Regions from separate parts of the Pseudoalteromonas thalassia genome, predicted to be linked through region 2. Evidence: riboswitches for the same ligand, from Rfam matches in the RefSeq annotation. Region 2 holds a riboswitch; the other holds the start of a gene.
The links. A riboswitch is a leader RNA that binds a small molecule or an ion and turns the genes downstream of it on or off. The one in region 2 is predicted to bind lysine.

Region 1 (7,482 bases), on a different contig from region 2:
TGAATATACAGCTGCTGCTTTTGTTCGAACTCATGCTTTTCGAGTTCGATATCTTCAAGGGCAATGTTTAGCTCAGATAGTTGCTCTTGTTGATAGGTTTCAAAGTCAATCAGTGCTTGGTCAATTTTTGGCGCATAGGCAGCAAGCTTACCTTTTAAAACTGTTTGGTTTTCAAGCATAGACTCAAGAGCTGCGATTGGCTCTTGCATTGACTCAAGGGCTTTTAATTCACGTTTAGCGCGATTCACTTTATCAAATGAACGTCGCCACACTTCATAAAAGTCGACCCGTGAGTTTGACATATGACGCTCAAATACACGTAGCATAAAGCGCTTAACATCACTGGCACCTAACTTATGCAAGTTAAGAATACGGCGGAAAATTTCTTTGTAAATCGCTGAGTCTTGCACGTTATTGAGGGGGATCATCTTTAAGTTGATATCGCCATCAAACGGAGTTGCGCCGCCAGTGAGCAGGGCGTTTAATTCTTGCGCTTTTAATTCAATTGGATTGAAACCTTGCTCTTTTAAGTGATTAAAGAGCTTGGTGAATTTTACAATGGTCTTGCCTTGGGTGTAGTGCTCTAGGTTTAACTTACCTTGGTAGCAAAAAAACTGATGCGCATATCCGGCAATTTTACCAAGGCCGGCAACACCAATCACCACAGGACCATTAGGTAAGTCAGCTTCAAGTAAAATATAGGATTGATCTGACGAAAAGTAGAACTTTCGGGTTTCGTCTAAATCGTGGCCATCCCATTCTGTTAAACGTAAATCATTAATGAGTGGAAATTGCAGAGCATTAATCACCGAGCTTTTACCGGTATTATTTGGCGCACAGATTGAGCTACTTTTATCCAGCGGGATCACGCATTTTGCATAGCCTGCGGTATTTAAAAGCGCAAGTTTGCTGAGTCCGTAAAGGCTTTGGCTTTGCATTATTCGTCATCTCCTAAGTAGGTTTCTTCGTTTACTTCCATTAATGCATCGATATAACGATAAATTGGCGCTTGCAGCATAAAGCCGTTTTCTACTTCGCGCGCAAGACCTAAACGTACCATTCGCAGGTAAACGTCTTTGCGTAAATCTGAGCCTGAGAAGATTTCTAATTGATCAAACAGGTGCTTGTTGATTTGCACTAAGGTTTGCATCAGTTCTAGGTCGTTTACTTCATCAAACAAGGCACGCATTGGATCTTTACCCGTATTGGCATAGTGCTCAATCAAGATGTAGATAGTCAGGGCAATGGCACGCGAAATTTTACCCATGTTTGGGGTGCTTTCGTCGCTGCCAAAATAGTAAAAGCCACGGCTATCGTGTTGTAGGTCATGGCCAAGGGCGTTAAATAACGCGCGATAAGCATCAATGTGTTGGTCAAGCTCTTGCCACATAAGCGTGTCTTGCTCACTAATGTGGTAGCCTGATGTGAGCTTTTTATTAATAGCTTGCAGATGCGTTAAATCATCTAAATTAATATCTGTCATGGTTATTGCTCTGTTGCTTTTTTATCGTCAGCAATCGATGAGTTAAATGGGTAAAGAGAGAAGTGTTGCTGGGCAATTTTTATTTTTACTTTCTCTTGGCTTTGGCTTATCTCAAGGTCGCCATCGCTAATTAGTTTTTGATACAAGAACAGCATTTCGTCAGCCTCTAGATCAGGGTAGCTTTCATCTAAAAAACTAAGGAGTGGCTGAGCTTTTTTGCTGGCTTTTTTAAAGCGTTTTCTAAATTGGGTTTTAACATCGTTGTAATCAGGAATATGCGGACTTTGATACGCAGGTACATCATCCTGTTCAGGAAGCTGATATTCATCGTGCTCAAAATCGACTAAGCCTGCCATATAGGCCACGATATGACGTTGCTGACCAAGTGAAAAACGCTGTGCGTCGGAAACAAAATTAGGCTGTACCGCACTTAACATGTTATCGACGCCATTTTTACGCACTAAACCAAGCACTTTAGCCGCTTGGCGAGTAATTAGGTTATTGCGGCGTAATTCTTCACGCAGCGGCATCAGCATATCGGCGCTTTTACGTAAGCTTTCACGACCAATTAAATGCATTTCTAAAATACGGGTACGTAATTGTTCAAGCATGCGCTTGTCTTGATATGACTTACCTAGGCGGTCAATTTGCTCTATTTGCGTGCTAATTTGCGATTCGATGGTGTGAAAGCAAGCATGAAAATCACCACGAATATCAACCATTTCAAGCATAGGTTCAATGTATTCATCGAACGCTTCAATGACTGCTTGATAGCGCTTTTGCAAAGATTGCACTGCATTGTTAGCTTTGGCTTGCTCAACAATATTTAAAATTGCGTTTTCATTATGGGCAAACAATTTCATTATTTTGCGAACCCGATCATCCATAATGCGGCTAAAGCGGCGTAGCTCGTCGTAATCTTCAATTTCACCCGCTTTAGCAAGGCGGTTACCAAGGCGAGCAAGGTCATCAACGAGCACACTAATTTCTTGGGCAAGACCTAGGTGCTCTTCTTGTAGCAAGAAAGTTGCAAAATCGGCGATCGCGCGGTTGATTTCTAACTGCGATGACTTAGCCAGTGGAATAATGATGTCTTGATTCAATAAACGATTTGTTTCTTTATAAATGCGTTCATTTGACCAAGTGGGTTGTTTTTGTTTTATCGCATTTTGTACGTCTTTCAAGCTGAAATCAGCCATTTTAAAACGTTTAAATAATAATTCTAACACCCCCCAATGCTCTGTAAGGGTATTTAATAACTTTTTAGCTGGGATCATAAGGCTCCAGTAAATTCAGACTTTGGTGTTAGCGATTAGTAGTAAATTATGTAATTGAGAATAGTTTTATGCTGTCGATGCTGCTAGAATCCGCGCCGAAACACTCGTCTTACAATTTTTACATTATTATAAAGGTTGTTCAAACACCATGGTAACCCCACTTATCCTAACCCTGATAGCGGTGGCATTTTTGCTTATCGTTATAGAGGATATTATCCATGTTAACAAGGCCAAAACGACGCTTTTTTTTGGTACTTTATGCTGGATTATCTTATTTATCTCTCCGATTCATGGGCAAAGCCCAGAAACCATACAACATCAACTGGATCACAATATATTAGAAATCGCGACTTTGTGGCTATTTTTAATGGCTGCGATGACCTTTGTAGCGTATTTAAACTCTAAAGGCTTTATCCAGAATATTGTGCATAAAATTATGCCAAATCAAATCAGTGAACGAAAGCTGATGTTTTTGATTGGTGGTTTTGCGTTTTTATTTTCATCGATATCAGACAACATAACCGCAACTTTAATCTCGCTTGCGGTAGTGATGTCACTGAAGTTAGATCCTAAAAAATTAATAAAATACGCAACCTTAATTGTATTCAGTGTTAACTCGGGTGGGGTGTCGTTGATCACGGGTGATGTTACAACGCTAATGATTTTCTTAGACGAAAAAGTCACCATTGCTAACTTGTTATTATTAATTGTACCTGCACTTGCAAGTGTTGCATTGTTAGCGGCAATGTTATCGGTGGGTATGTCGGGTAATGTGGTATTTGAAAAGCAAACAGCTCGTCGTATAGAAAAAACCGATATTACCATTGCGGTTATCTTCTTCTCGACCATCATAGCCACGTTAACTTTAAGCGTACTTTATAGTGTGCCACCGCTATTAACCTTTTTATTTGGTTTATCACTGATGTTTTTGGTTGCGCAATTTTTAATGCGCAAAAAAGATGTGAACAAAAAAATCATCGATTATATTCGTGAAATTGAGTACGACACCTTATTGTTCTTTGTGGGTGTGTTATTGCTGGTTGGCGCATTAAAAGAAGTTGGCATGCTTGCTAAATTTACTAACCTTTATGAATTGATGGCGCCTGAATATGCCAATTACTTAATGGGGCTATTATCGGCGGCGGTAGATAACGTACCTTTAACTGCAGCACTCTTAAAAGCAGATATTGTGATGAGTCCACAGCAATGGCTATCATTTACTTACGCAACAGGGGTAGGTGGCTCAATGCTTATTATCGGTTCTGCGGCGGGTATTATCGCTATGAGTAAAGTAAAAGCGCTTACATTTATGAGTTACCTAAGAATGTCGGTGTATTTATTGATTTCATACACAGTAGGTTATTACGGTTCGCACTTAGCGGGCAGTTTAATTTCATAAAACAACTTGACAGCTAGACGTCTAAACGTTAACTTTCGAAGCCTGCTTTTAACAGCAGGCTTTGTTATTTTAACCAGGTGTTAACTTAACATTCAGAAGAGGTGCGATACTTAGGTAGTTAATGTGAGGTGACGAACGCCGATGACCATTAATGAGGGAAGTACTCGCCGAGAAAATTATCCGGACGTCACGGTTATTTTTCGGTTTATGGGGCTGAATCCTCAAAACTGTCACCAAACTAGGTGGAGAGCTTCTGGCATGGACTACTCTTTATTTTCAAAGCACCCCCTTGCCGAGTTCTTCTTGATTTACTGTGGATAGTTTTCCACAAAAGGAGACGACATGAATACCCAATTAGCCGCCAATACAAAATCAGATTACGTTGTTGCAAAATTTGGCGGTACCAGTGTAGCTAACTTTGATGCTATGAGCCGCTGCGCAGAAATCGTTTGTGCTGATAACCAAGTACGTATTGTTGCTGTGAGTGCCAGTGCTGGCGTGACAAACCATTTAGTTGCATTGTGTAAACGTGATTTGAGCGCGGTTGAGCGTGATGAGCACATTACCGGCGTAGTCGCCATTCAAGAAGCAATTTTGGCAGAGCTGTCGCTCGATGCTGATTTAGCACATGGCTTTAATGAAACGCTTAAGGCTTTTCAAACTTTGGCATCAGAAGGGGTTAAGTCAGCAGCTGAGCAAGATGAGCTACTGAGCTTTGGTGAGCGTTTATCATCGTATTTGTTCACTAAAGTATTACGTGGTCAAGGTCTTGATGCGGTGCGTTTTGATGTACGTAAGGTGCTAAAAACAGATAGCCAATTTGCTAAAGCAACACCTAATGTTGCAGCAACCGCTGCGGCTGCTAAAGAGCATTTAGTGCCGCTACTTGATGAGCAAGTTGTGGTAACTCAAGGCTTTATTGGTAGCAATGAACATAATCAAACAACGACTTTAGGGCGTGGTGGTTCAGATTACAGTGCTGCATTACTCGCTGAAGCAATTAACGCAAAAAGCGTGCATATTTGGACCGATGTTGTGGGTATTTTCAGTACTGATCCGCGTTTATGCGCCAAAGCAAGCCCAATTGCTCGCTTAAGCTTTGATGAAGCGGCAGAAATGGCCACGTTTGGAGCAAAAGTGCTGCATCCTGCAACTATCTTACCAGCGAGCCGTAGCCATATTAGTGTGTTTGTTGGTTCAAGCCGTGAGCCGCAATTAGGCGGTACATGGATTGAAAAAGAAAAGTCTCAGCAACCGGGTATTCGTGCAGTAACGCAGCGTAAAAACCAAATTCTATTAACCGTTAAAAGCCCAGAAATGCTTCTTGCGAGTGGTTTCTTAGCACGTGTATTCACCATTTTAAGTGAGTTTAATATTTCGGTTGATTTGGTTACTACCTCAGAGATCAGTGTTGCAATTACTTTAGATAACGCGCCAAATGCATCACGTCCTGAGCTTGATCAAGCCTGTTTAGATAAGCTTTCTGAGTTTTGTCATGTATCGGTTGAGAACAACTTGACGCTGGTGGCTTTAATTGGTTCTGAAATTCAATTACGTCAGCAAGAAATGAACTTAATGCAGGTATTAAGTGACTTTAATATTCGTTTAATTTGCCACGGTGCAAGTAAACATAACTTGTGCTTCTTAGTTGAGCAAAGCGAGTCAGATGAAGTCGTGCAGGCTATTCATAGCCGACTATTAGAAAGCCAAGTCGCGGCGTAACTCGTTAAAGTTAATAAAAGAGCACTGCCAGTCAGTGCTTTTTTGTGCCACAACACTTATATCAAAGCCTTCAATAGAGTTACTATTCGCGCTGAAATTATGTTTGCTCAATTCTTCAAATACATTAGGAGCAAGTAGTTTCGCAATTGGCTGTGCACTTGCTTTGGCAAGCGCTTCTTTTAATGTCCAGATTCTAAAAAAGCACTGTGCCTGCTCATCGGGAGTGTCAAAACGGCTAATTAAGTCAACTTCATCTTGATGATAAAAATGCTTTGCAAGTTTGATAAAAGGGCGAGGCTTGCTGCTTTGTTCAATATCAAAACCAAATAGCTGCTGCTCTGGGTTAAGAGCTGCACCGATTAAACCATTTGAATGAGATAAACAGGTCCACACAGGTTCTCTAACCGGGGTATGTAGCTTTAGCTTGCTGTCTTTGTCATCAAACTGGCTCGATATTTCATTGAGGGCTAAATCGTCATTAGGGTAAGCGTGTTGATACAAATATTTTAACGTTAAGCGAGTCGCTAAGTACTCTTGCTTGGCAGCAGGGACTTTGCGTTTTTCAAGCACACTTAATTCAAACTCACTGAGTAATTTATCAACGGGTAAACTTGCAACATCAATACGTGCTGCATCCATCAGCATAATTTTTTTGGCCGTTGATTGGCTTTGCTGCTCGATGATAAGAGTATTCGAAAAGTAGTGACAGCTCATGGTTTAACGCTTACACGAAGGCTCGTATTTAGTTTTGTTTATTTTTACAGCAGATGCACATTTATAGGCACGAACAAACGCAAATAGTTTACGCAGTTGACTGTAATTATGGTTTAATGAGGAAAAATAATAACAGATTTGTAGGTGTATGGCACAAGTTCGTGACGGCTTTCAAAGTCGATTAGGTTTCGTTTTAGCAGCTTCTGGTGCGGCGGTAGGGTTAGGTAATATTTGGGGCTTTCCAACACAAGCGGCAAACCATGGCGGCGGTGCATTCTTACTTGTTTATTTTATTGTTATTTTCTTATTAGCGCTTCCGGCTCTTTATACTGAGCTATATTTAGGTCATCAAGCACAAGCTAATCCTGTAAAAGCATTATCAAATGCATGGCAAGATACAGCGCCTAAAGTAGGCGCTGCAGCAGGCTATATTGGCTTGTTTGGTGCGATTGTAATGCTAAGCTTTTATTCGATTGTCGCAGGCTGGATGCTCGCTTATGCCCTTGAGCCAATCGCAAACTTCTTTGGTTTTACTGAGTTAAGTAACTTTTTGCACAGCGACTCCATGGCACGCAACTTTGTGTTTACACCGCTGATGCTTATTCTTACTGCGAGTATTATTTTAAAAGGCGTTAAATCAGGTATCGAAACTTGGTCACGCCGCTTAATGCCATTATTGCTAGTGTTATTAGTGGCGTTAATTGCTTATATCGCCACACTTGATGGTGCGATGGATGGTTTTGCAGCCTACTTAGTACCAGATTTTAGTCAAATTCTTGATGCAAACTTAATTATTGCGGCAATGGGGCAAGCGTTCTTTTCATTGTCGTTAGGTGTAGGATGTATGATGGTTTATGGCTCTTATTTAAAACCAGATGCGAACCTAC
Region 2 (7,482 bases):
GATACCGTCTTTGATAAGTTCATCAGCAACATCTTGAGCGCGCTTTTCTGAAAGCTTCATATTATAGTCAGCATCACCCACTGCAGAGGCGTGGCCTTCTAATACAACTGATGTGTCTTGGTTTTCTTTCATAAACGCAGCCACATCTGCAATATCGCTGAAGTATTTGTTTGGTACTTCTGCTACATCATGCGGGAAAGTAACTAACAAGGTGATAGTTGCTTCTTTTTCTTCGTATAATGTACAGCCTGTGCTATCTACTGCATCAGTCATTGGTGTGTTAGCACACTGATCATCAGCATCCATAACACCATCATTATCGCTATCAGTTGGAGCGCTAACAACCGGCGCAGGCTCTACTGGCTCAGATGAGCTTTGGTTACCGAAAATATAGCTGAAACCTAATTTAGCGCCAACATCAGTGTAACCACGATCAAGACCTTGATATAAAGACGTTTCAGCGTTAAATGCGAAATTGTCTGTAAAGTAGTGCTGATAACCGGCACCAACGTTAGCAAACGTTAAGTTTTCATCTAGAGCACTTAAGTTCTTAAGACCAAAAATACCATAGAATGGGCCGCCACCTAAGTGATATAAAGCATCAATACCGTAACGCTCGCCGCTTTCAGAGCCACTAGTTGAAGTACCATTAGCTAAATCTGCAGTCCAATCAAAGTCCATGTCTGCATATTCTAGACGCGCGCTCCAGTAATCACTGAAACGATAGCCTAACTCTAAGCCCCAACCAGTTGAGTCATCAACATTCAATCCACCTGGCGGATAATCACGAACATTTTCCCAAGAATTGTCGTAATAGTCGCCAAATGCGCCAATATAAAAACCTTCTTTTTCAGCAGCGAGGGCTGTAGAACTCGTTGCAGCCAGTGCTAACGCAATAGTAAGTGATTTTAGTTTCATTATTTCCTTCCCATTTTCACAATAAAGCTGTTTTCAGCTAATGTTTGTTGAGTATTTAAAAACTGTTGAGTAGCTCAAAAAATCAATCTTACGATAGTTCATAAGCCACAATTTTACTTATTTATTAATTATCAATGCTTAACACTTGATGCTTAATACTTAATAAAGCTGAATCCAATATAACAAAAGAATTATTTAAATTACGTCTAACATGATTCTAAAGTCGTATTAGATCATCATCTAAAGCAATAAGTTAACTCCATTCTATGATAGCACTTGCGTTTATTCTGCTCAATCAGCAAGCATTTAAAAAAACTAAATAAACACTTTTTATTTCAAGCAAGTACAAATGCATTAGGTACCACAAAATGTTTGATAATTAGCATCGCCATTTTCAGGTGGCTCATACCAAGATTCGAATTGCTGATCATAAACGTAGGGCTTTGATAAAACTGACAAAAAGCCATTCAGCATTGAACTACATCCTGTTTTTTCATATTCCGCCAAGATCATTTCAATATTATGGTTGCGTGGAATGACTGCAGGATTAACAGCACGCATGATGTCATAACTTTCAGCTGATGTTCTGACTCGCCACTTTGCAGCCCACCCCTTAATACTATCCGGTAATGCAAAATCCGCAAGTAATGACTCCGTAAGAGCATTGAAAGTATTAGTATAATCAAGGTTATTTTGCTGCATCAGAGTGAGTAACTCAGTCACTAAAGCTTGGTTATCGTCGTGTTCATCTAGAAGTCCTAACTTCCGTCGCCACATTGTAGTAAATGCATGATTAAACTTTTCAGCAAAACTATTTACTGCACTGGATAATAACGACAAAGCTTGCTGTTCATTTTTAAATAATGGCAGCAAGCTCTCAGCTAATCGCGCGCAATTCCAATTCGCAATGTTTGGTTGGTTACCGAATGCATAGCGCCCTTGATGGTCTATGGAACTAAACACAGTATCAAAGTCAAACTGGTTCATCATAGCGCATGGGCCGTAATCAATGGTTTCACCACTCACTAATGTATTGTCTGTATTCATTACACCATGGATGAATCCCACTCGCATCCAACTGATGATAAGCTCAATTTGCTTATCTATGACTGCGGTTAAAAAGTCTACATAACGTTGCTCTGCACGCGTATCTATCTCTGGGAAATGACAACTGAGTGCGTAATCAACTAACTTTTCTAAGCCTTCAATATCGCCCTGGGTTGCTAAATACTGAAATGAACCAACGCGAATATGACTTTTTGCTACGCGAGTTACGACAGCGCCTGGCCGAGGTGGTTGTCGATACACCGTTTCGCCGGTAGTAACAACAGCTAAGCAGCGAGTTGTCGCGACACCTAATGCAGCCATCGCTTCGCTCATTATAAACTCACGAACCGCCGGCCCAATCGCACAACGTCCATCACCACCACGTGAAAACACTGTAGCACCCGCCCCTTTAAGCTGTATGTCCCACAGTACTCCTTCAACGTCTTTAACTGCTCCAAGCAAATGCGCTCTGCCATCCCCCAGACGTGGTGAGAAATGACCAAATTGATGCCCTGAGTAACCTAAAGCAATAGGCTTTACGCTGTCATCAGTTATTGAGCCACTTAACTGTCCTGCTAGGTATTCTGGATCATGATTAATACCAAGCGACTGAGCTAATTTATCATTGAATAACAATAATGCGGGATCAGCGGCGCGAGTAGGCATATCTTCAATAGCCAATAGTTCGCTGATATCGGTATACCTAGTTTGCAGTTTCATAAAAAATCCTATCGCGCAGCTATGCCAACGCGGTTATCGCCTACCCCATAAGCAACTAATTGACTTAACGCTTGCAGGCTAAAGCCACTTTGTTGTTGTAGCTCGTTGAAAAAATCTTGTGCAGCTTGTAATGACTTTTTAGTTTGTAAGCCACCGTCAATTAATTCATGAGCACGTAAATAATTTTCTACGTCTCGAGACAGTAAAAAAGTATCCTTACCCATGGCACGCAATGCATAAGGCCCTGTGTTCCCACCTAGTCGCGCACCATGCTTTTTTAAGTAAGCCCACAAACCGATAATATTATTTACTGGCCAATCAGCTACAAATTGGCTGAAACTACCATGTTTTTCGGCTACTTCATGGATCATGTAGGCATTTTCAGGGATCGTTTGTACTTTTTTAAAGTTACGAATAATACGTTCATCACTGGCTTTTTGCTCGAGCATATCAGGTGGCATCATTAATAGTTTCTCAACACTGAAGTCCCAAAATACCTCTCGAAATCCTGACCACTTACTATTGATAACAGACCAGTAAAAACCACTTTGGAACACTTTACGCGTTAACTCTTCCAACCATAAGTCATCATGCATTTTGGCAATGTCAGAGCTATCAAGCGGGTCAGAAAGCAGTGCAAGTAGCATTTCTTCACTGCCCTTACGGGTGACAGCTCGCTGATAGATATCGTTAAACTTTTCCATTCTTCTTCCAATTCGTCTGGGTAATACTAGTGTACTAAAAACACGCTTATACGTAACCATGTTGCAAAATCGGTCACTAAAAAAACGAATACTCCGCCTTGACACCTAGATGGCTAAAATGCTTTAATCGCCGCTGATACCCTATTTAACTATGTTGGCTTTAAGCTATAAAGCGAGCATAAAGGGCTGGAAGAGGTGCGTTATTCAGGTAGCGTATGGGAGGAGCACAGACTCTGTTGATCATACGTGAGGGGAATTAACGCCGAGAAGTAACACCGTTTGTGAGGTGCTTATTTCGGGCGACTGGGCTGAATCCCAGCGACTGTCACCAACAATAGCAAAATGCTATTGATTAGTTTGGTGGAGAGCTTCTGGTCTTAGTATAATAAGGCCGTTGCGTCTTTATTATTTTAAGCCCATTCGCTCTTCGAATTATACCTTGTTCGAACGACGACATGCGGCTCCATTCAATTGCTCCCGCATAAACTCTTCGAATACCTTATAAGTTCGTGAGAGATGATCAACAATTTTGATTTATACGACTATCCACTATGGACAGCGCTTGTCACGCCATTTTCTGAATCTGGCGAGGTCGATTATACGGCCCTTGGGCAACTGGTCGCCGAGCAGCAAGATGCTAATAACGGCATTTTATTGCTTGGCAGCACCGGCGAAGGACTGGCGCTTTCACTTAAAGAGCAACAAGCCATTGTTGAGCATGTTTGCCAATTATCACCGACTGTACCACTTATGGTCGCTGTGGGCGGCATGAACCTTAAGCAGCAAATTGCTTGGGTTGAATACTGCAACCAACTACCTATTCATGGCTATCTATTGGGCTCTCCTCTGTATGCAAAACCTGGGGTTGTTGGCCAAACACATTGGTTTGAAAGCCTACTTAACGCAAGTCATCACCCTTGTATGTTGTATAACGTACCAGGACGTAGTGCAGTTGAGATTTCACCGCAGGTGATCAAAAACCTTGCTGAGCACAAAAACCTTTGGGCTTTGAAAGAAGCCAGTGGTGACATTAGCAAATTTGAAGGCTTTAGAACGGCGTCACCAACACTGGCTATCTTCAGTGGTGATGATGCACTTATGCCGTATTTTGCTCAAGCTGGTGCAAAAGGCTTAGTTTCGGTTGCCGCAAATGCTTGGCCGAGTCAAACCCATGAGTTTGTTAAACGCAGTTTAAGTGGTCAATATCCAAATCTATTCACCGATTGGTCGCAAGCGATTCAAAGCTTATTTGCTGTCGCAAATCCAATCCCCGTAAAAGTACTGATGCACCTGCAAGGTAAAATAAATACCCCGCATTTACGTCCGCCGCTTACGCATTTAGAGCTAGAGCAAACAGACAGCATCACCCACGCAAACAACACTATTTTATCTTGGAACTAAAAACAGGTTTTATCATGAGCTGGTTAGAATTATTAAACAACTTAGAATCGGGCGCAGTGCGCGCAGCTACACAAGACGAAAATGGCAACTGGCATGCCAATGTTGAAGTTAAACAAGGCATTTTAGAAGCCTTCAAAAATGGTACTAATACCGAGTTCCCGGGTGGTTTTGTGGATAAGCACAACCTAGCACCACAGGGCTTTGCTGCAAATGCCGGCGTGCGTATGGTACCAGGTGGTAGCAGTGTTCGTCGTGGCGCACACGTTGCTAAAGGCACGATTATTATGCCACCAGCGTATGTAAATATTGGTGCGTTCATCGACGAAGGCACGATGGTCGACAGTCACGCATTAGTGGGTTCATGCGCACAAGTAGGTAAAAATGTTCACCTAAGTGCAGCAGTACAGTTAGGTGGCGTGCTTGAGCCAATTGGTGCCAGCCCTGTGGTTATTGAAGATGACGCTTTCATCGGTGCAGGCTGCGTTATTGTTGAAGGTGTGGTTGTGAAAAAAGGTGCTGTACTTGCGCCGGGTGTGCGCTTATCTGCAACCATCCCTGTCTACGATTGTGTTAATGAGCGCCAGCTAAACAAAGGTGAAGCAATTCCAGAAAACGCGATTGTAATCCCAGGTTCTCGCCCTGCTTCAAATGCATGGGCTCGCGAGCAAGGTTTAAGCATGTCTTGTGCATTGATCGTGAAATACCGTGACGAACAAAGCGATGCATCATTATTGTTAGAAGAGGTTTTACGTTAATGAGCTTTTTGAGCACGCCCATCAAGCAAGCGGTTGAACAAGTTTCAACACATCTTGATACGCCATTTTTTATCTATGATTTAGATAAATTAACTGCACATTTAAATCAACTAACTGCGCAAACCGATGTGAAACTTTGGTATGCAGTTAAGGCCAACCCGCTGTCTCGCATTATTCAATGTTTAAACAGCGCAGGGTTTAATTTTGATGTTGCGAGTAAAGGTGAACTTGAGCAAGTACTTGCCCAAGGCATCGATAGCGAGCGCGTGCTCAACACTGGGCCTGCAAAGAGCCCTGCACAAATTTCACATTTTATTGCTCGCGGCGTACGTACCTTCGTGGCCGAGAGCATAAACCAAGTTCGCTGGTTAAATGAGCAAGCAACGAAAGCAAATTGTCAGCTGCAAGTTCTGTTGCGTGTACAACTTCGTTGGCCAGACAGCGAAAAGAACCCACTTGGCGGCGATAGCCTTACTCCTTTTGGTTTGGGTTGTGATGAGTGGCAAGCACTCACAGTCAGTGATTACCCTGCTCTTAACTTTGATGGCCTGCATATTTTCCAATGGGGCAATATGCTGAGCACTGACAAACTCGCCGAGCTATGGCATGCGATGATTGCGCCCTTACAACAACTAGCAAGCGCGTTAAATATTAACCTTAATATTCTCGATTTAGGGGGTGGCTTAGGCATTCCTTATACTCAAGATGCTAACCGACTCGATTGGTCTGCACTTATCGAGACTCTGGCGAGTATTAAAGCAGATGCCGGTGTCAAAGAGCTTTGGATGGAACTTGGCCGCTATGCGGTGGGCGAATGCGGCCATTACGCCACACCAGTTGTTGAACGCAAAGAAAATTACAATCAACAGCAGGTGATTTTATCAGGCGGTATTAACCATTTACTTCGCCCTGCTGTAACAAGCCAAGATTTTCCTGCGGCGTTACTGCGTGAGTCAGCGGCTGAGCCAAGTGCAATGACTTTATACGGGCCACTTTGCACTGCACTTGATTGCTTAGGTGAGCACCAACTAGCTAGTGATTTAAGTGAGCAAGACTGGTTGGTATTCAGCCAATGTGGCGCGTATGGCTTTACCGAAAGTATGCCGTACTTTTTATGCCACGAATTAGCGGCTGAATACATCCTTGAACAAGGCAATATTGAGTGCATTCGTAGCGCTGAAGATGCCAGCTATTATTTAAGGTAATCACCATGAGTAAAGAATTAATCAGCCAAGAGAATATTGTGGTTGGCGAAATTGCCAACGGCCTACCACTGACAATTCCTGTGTATCGTTTAAAAGGCGATGGCACAGGGCCAAACGTGTATATACAAGCTAATATGCACGGTGCAGAAGTACAAGGTAACGCTGTAATTTATCAATTGCTTGAGCAATTAAAATCACTCAAGCTGCGTGGCGATATTACCCTAGTGCCTTATGCCAACCCAATTGGTTGTAATCAAAAGTCAGGTGAGTTTACTCTAGGTCGCTTCGATCCAATCACTGGCACCAACTGGAACCGCATGTACCGCTTTAATAAAGCATTACCATCACAAATTGCTGAACAGCACAAAGACAGTGATGATGCGACCCTTAAAGCTGCGTTTAAACAGGCACTCGTTGCTGACATCGACAGCCAATTAACGGGCCCAGATTACAGCTTAACAACGGGTAAGCGCATTGCACTTAACTTGCAAAAGCTTGCCCATCAGGCTGATATTGTTTTAGATCTTCACACAGGGCCTATCTCAAGTAAGCACTTATATTGCCCCCAATACGCCAAAGCCAGCGCGAGCTATTTTAATATTGAGCATGTGTTATTGATCCCAAGTGATTTTGATGGCGCAATGGATGAAGCGAGTTTCTGCCCGTGGTGGTCGTTATCTGAAGAGCTTGCCAAACAAGGCCGTGAATTTGCAGTTCAAGTCGAAGCATTTA

Region 1: linked by a shared signal. The riboswitch ahead of lysC (lysine-sensitive aspartokinase 3) and the one ahead of dapA (4-hydroxy-tetrahydrodipicolinate synthase) in region 2 are both predicted to bind lysine.

The regions. Positions count from the first base shown of each region.
Region 1 is NZ_JBMMUE010000019.1:20,525-28,006, forward strand. Features, by position in the region: gene AAEU31_RS17995 (Mks condensin complex protein MksF) at 1-938, opposite strand, end outside; gene AAEU31_RS18000 (condensin complex protein MksE) at 938-1,483, opposite strand; gene AAEU31_RS18005 (MksB family condensin complex protein) at 1,486-2,760, opposite strand; gene nhaD (sodium:proton antiporter NhaD) at 2,909-4,159, shown strand; lysine riboswitch at 4,248-4,420, shown strand; gene lysC (lysine-sensitive aspartokinase 3) at 4,502-5,881, shown strand; gene AAEU31_RS18020 (4'-phosphopantetheinyl transferase family protein) at 5,858-6,595, opposite strand; gene AAEU31_RS18025 (sodium-dependent transporter) at 6,744-7,482, shown strand, end outside.
Region 2 is NZ_JBMMUE010000009.1:95,914-103,395, forward strand. Features, by position in the region: gene AAEU31_RS12180 (OmpA family protein) at 1-918, opposite strand, end outside; gene AAEU31_RS12185 (protein adenylyltransferase SelO) at 1,273-2,685, opposite strand; gene AAEU31_RS12190 (DNA-3-methyladenine glycosylase I) at 2,694-3,389, opposite strand; lysine riboswitch at 3,572-3,768, shown strand; gene dapA (4-hydroxy-tetrahydrodipicolinate synthase) at 3,906-4,790, shown strand; gene AAEU31_RS12200 (2,3,4,5-tetrahydropyridine-2,6-dicarboxylate N-succinyltransferase) at 4,805-5,545, shown strand; gene AAEU31_RS12205 (PLP-dependent decarboxylase) at 5,545-6,750, shown strand; gene AAEU31_RS12210 (succinylglutamate desuccinylase/aspartoacylase family protein) at 6,756-7,482, shown strand, end outside.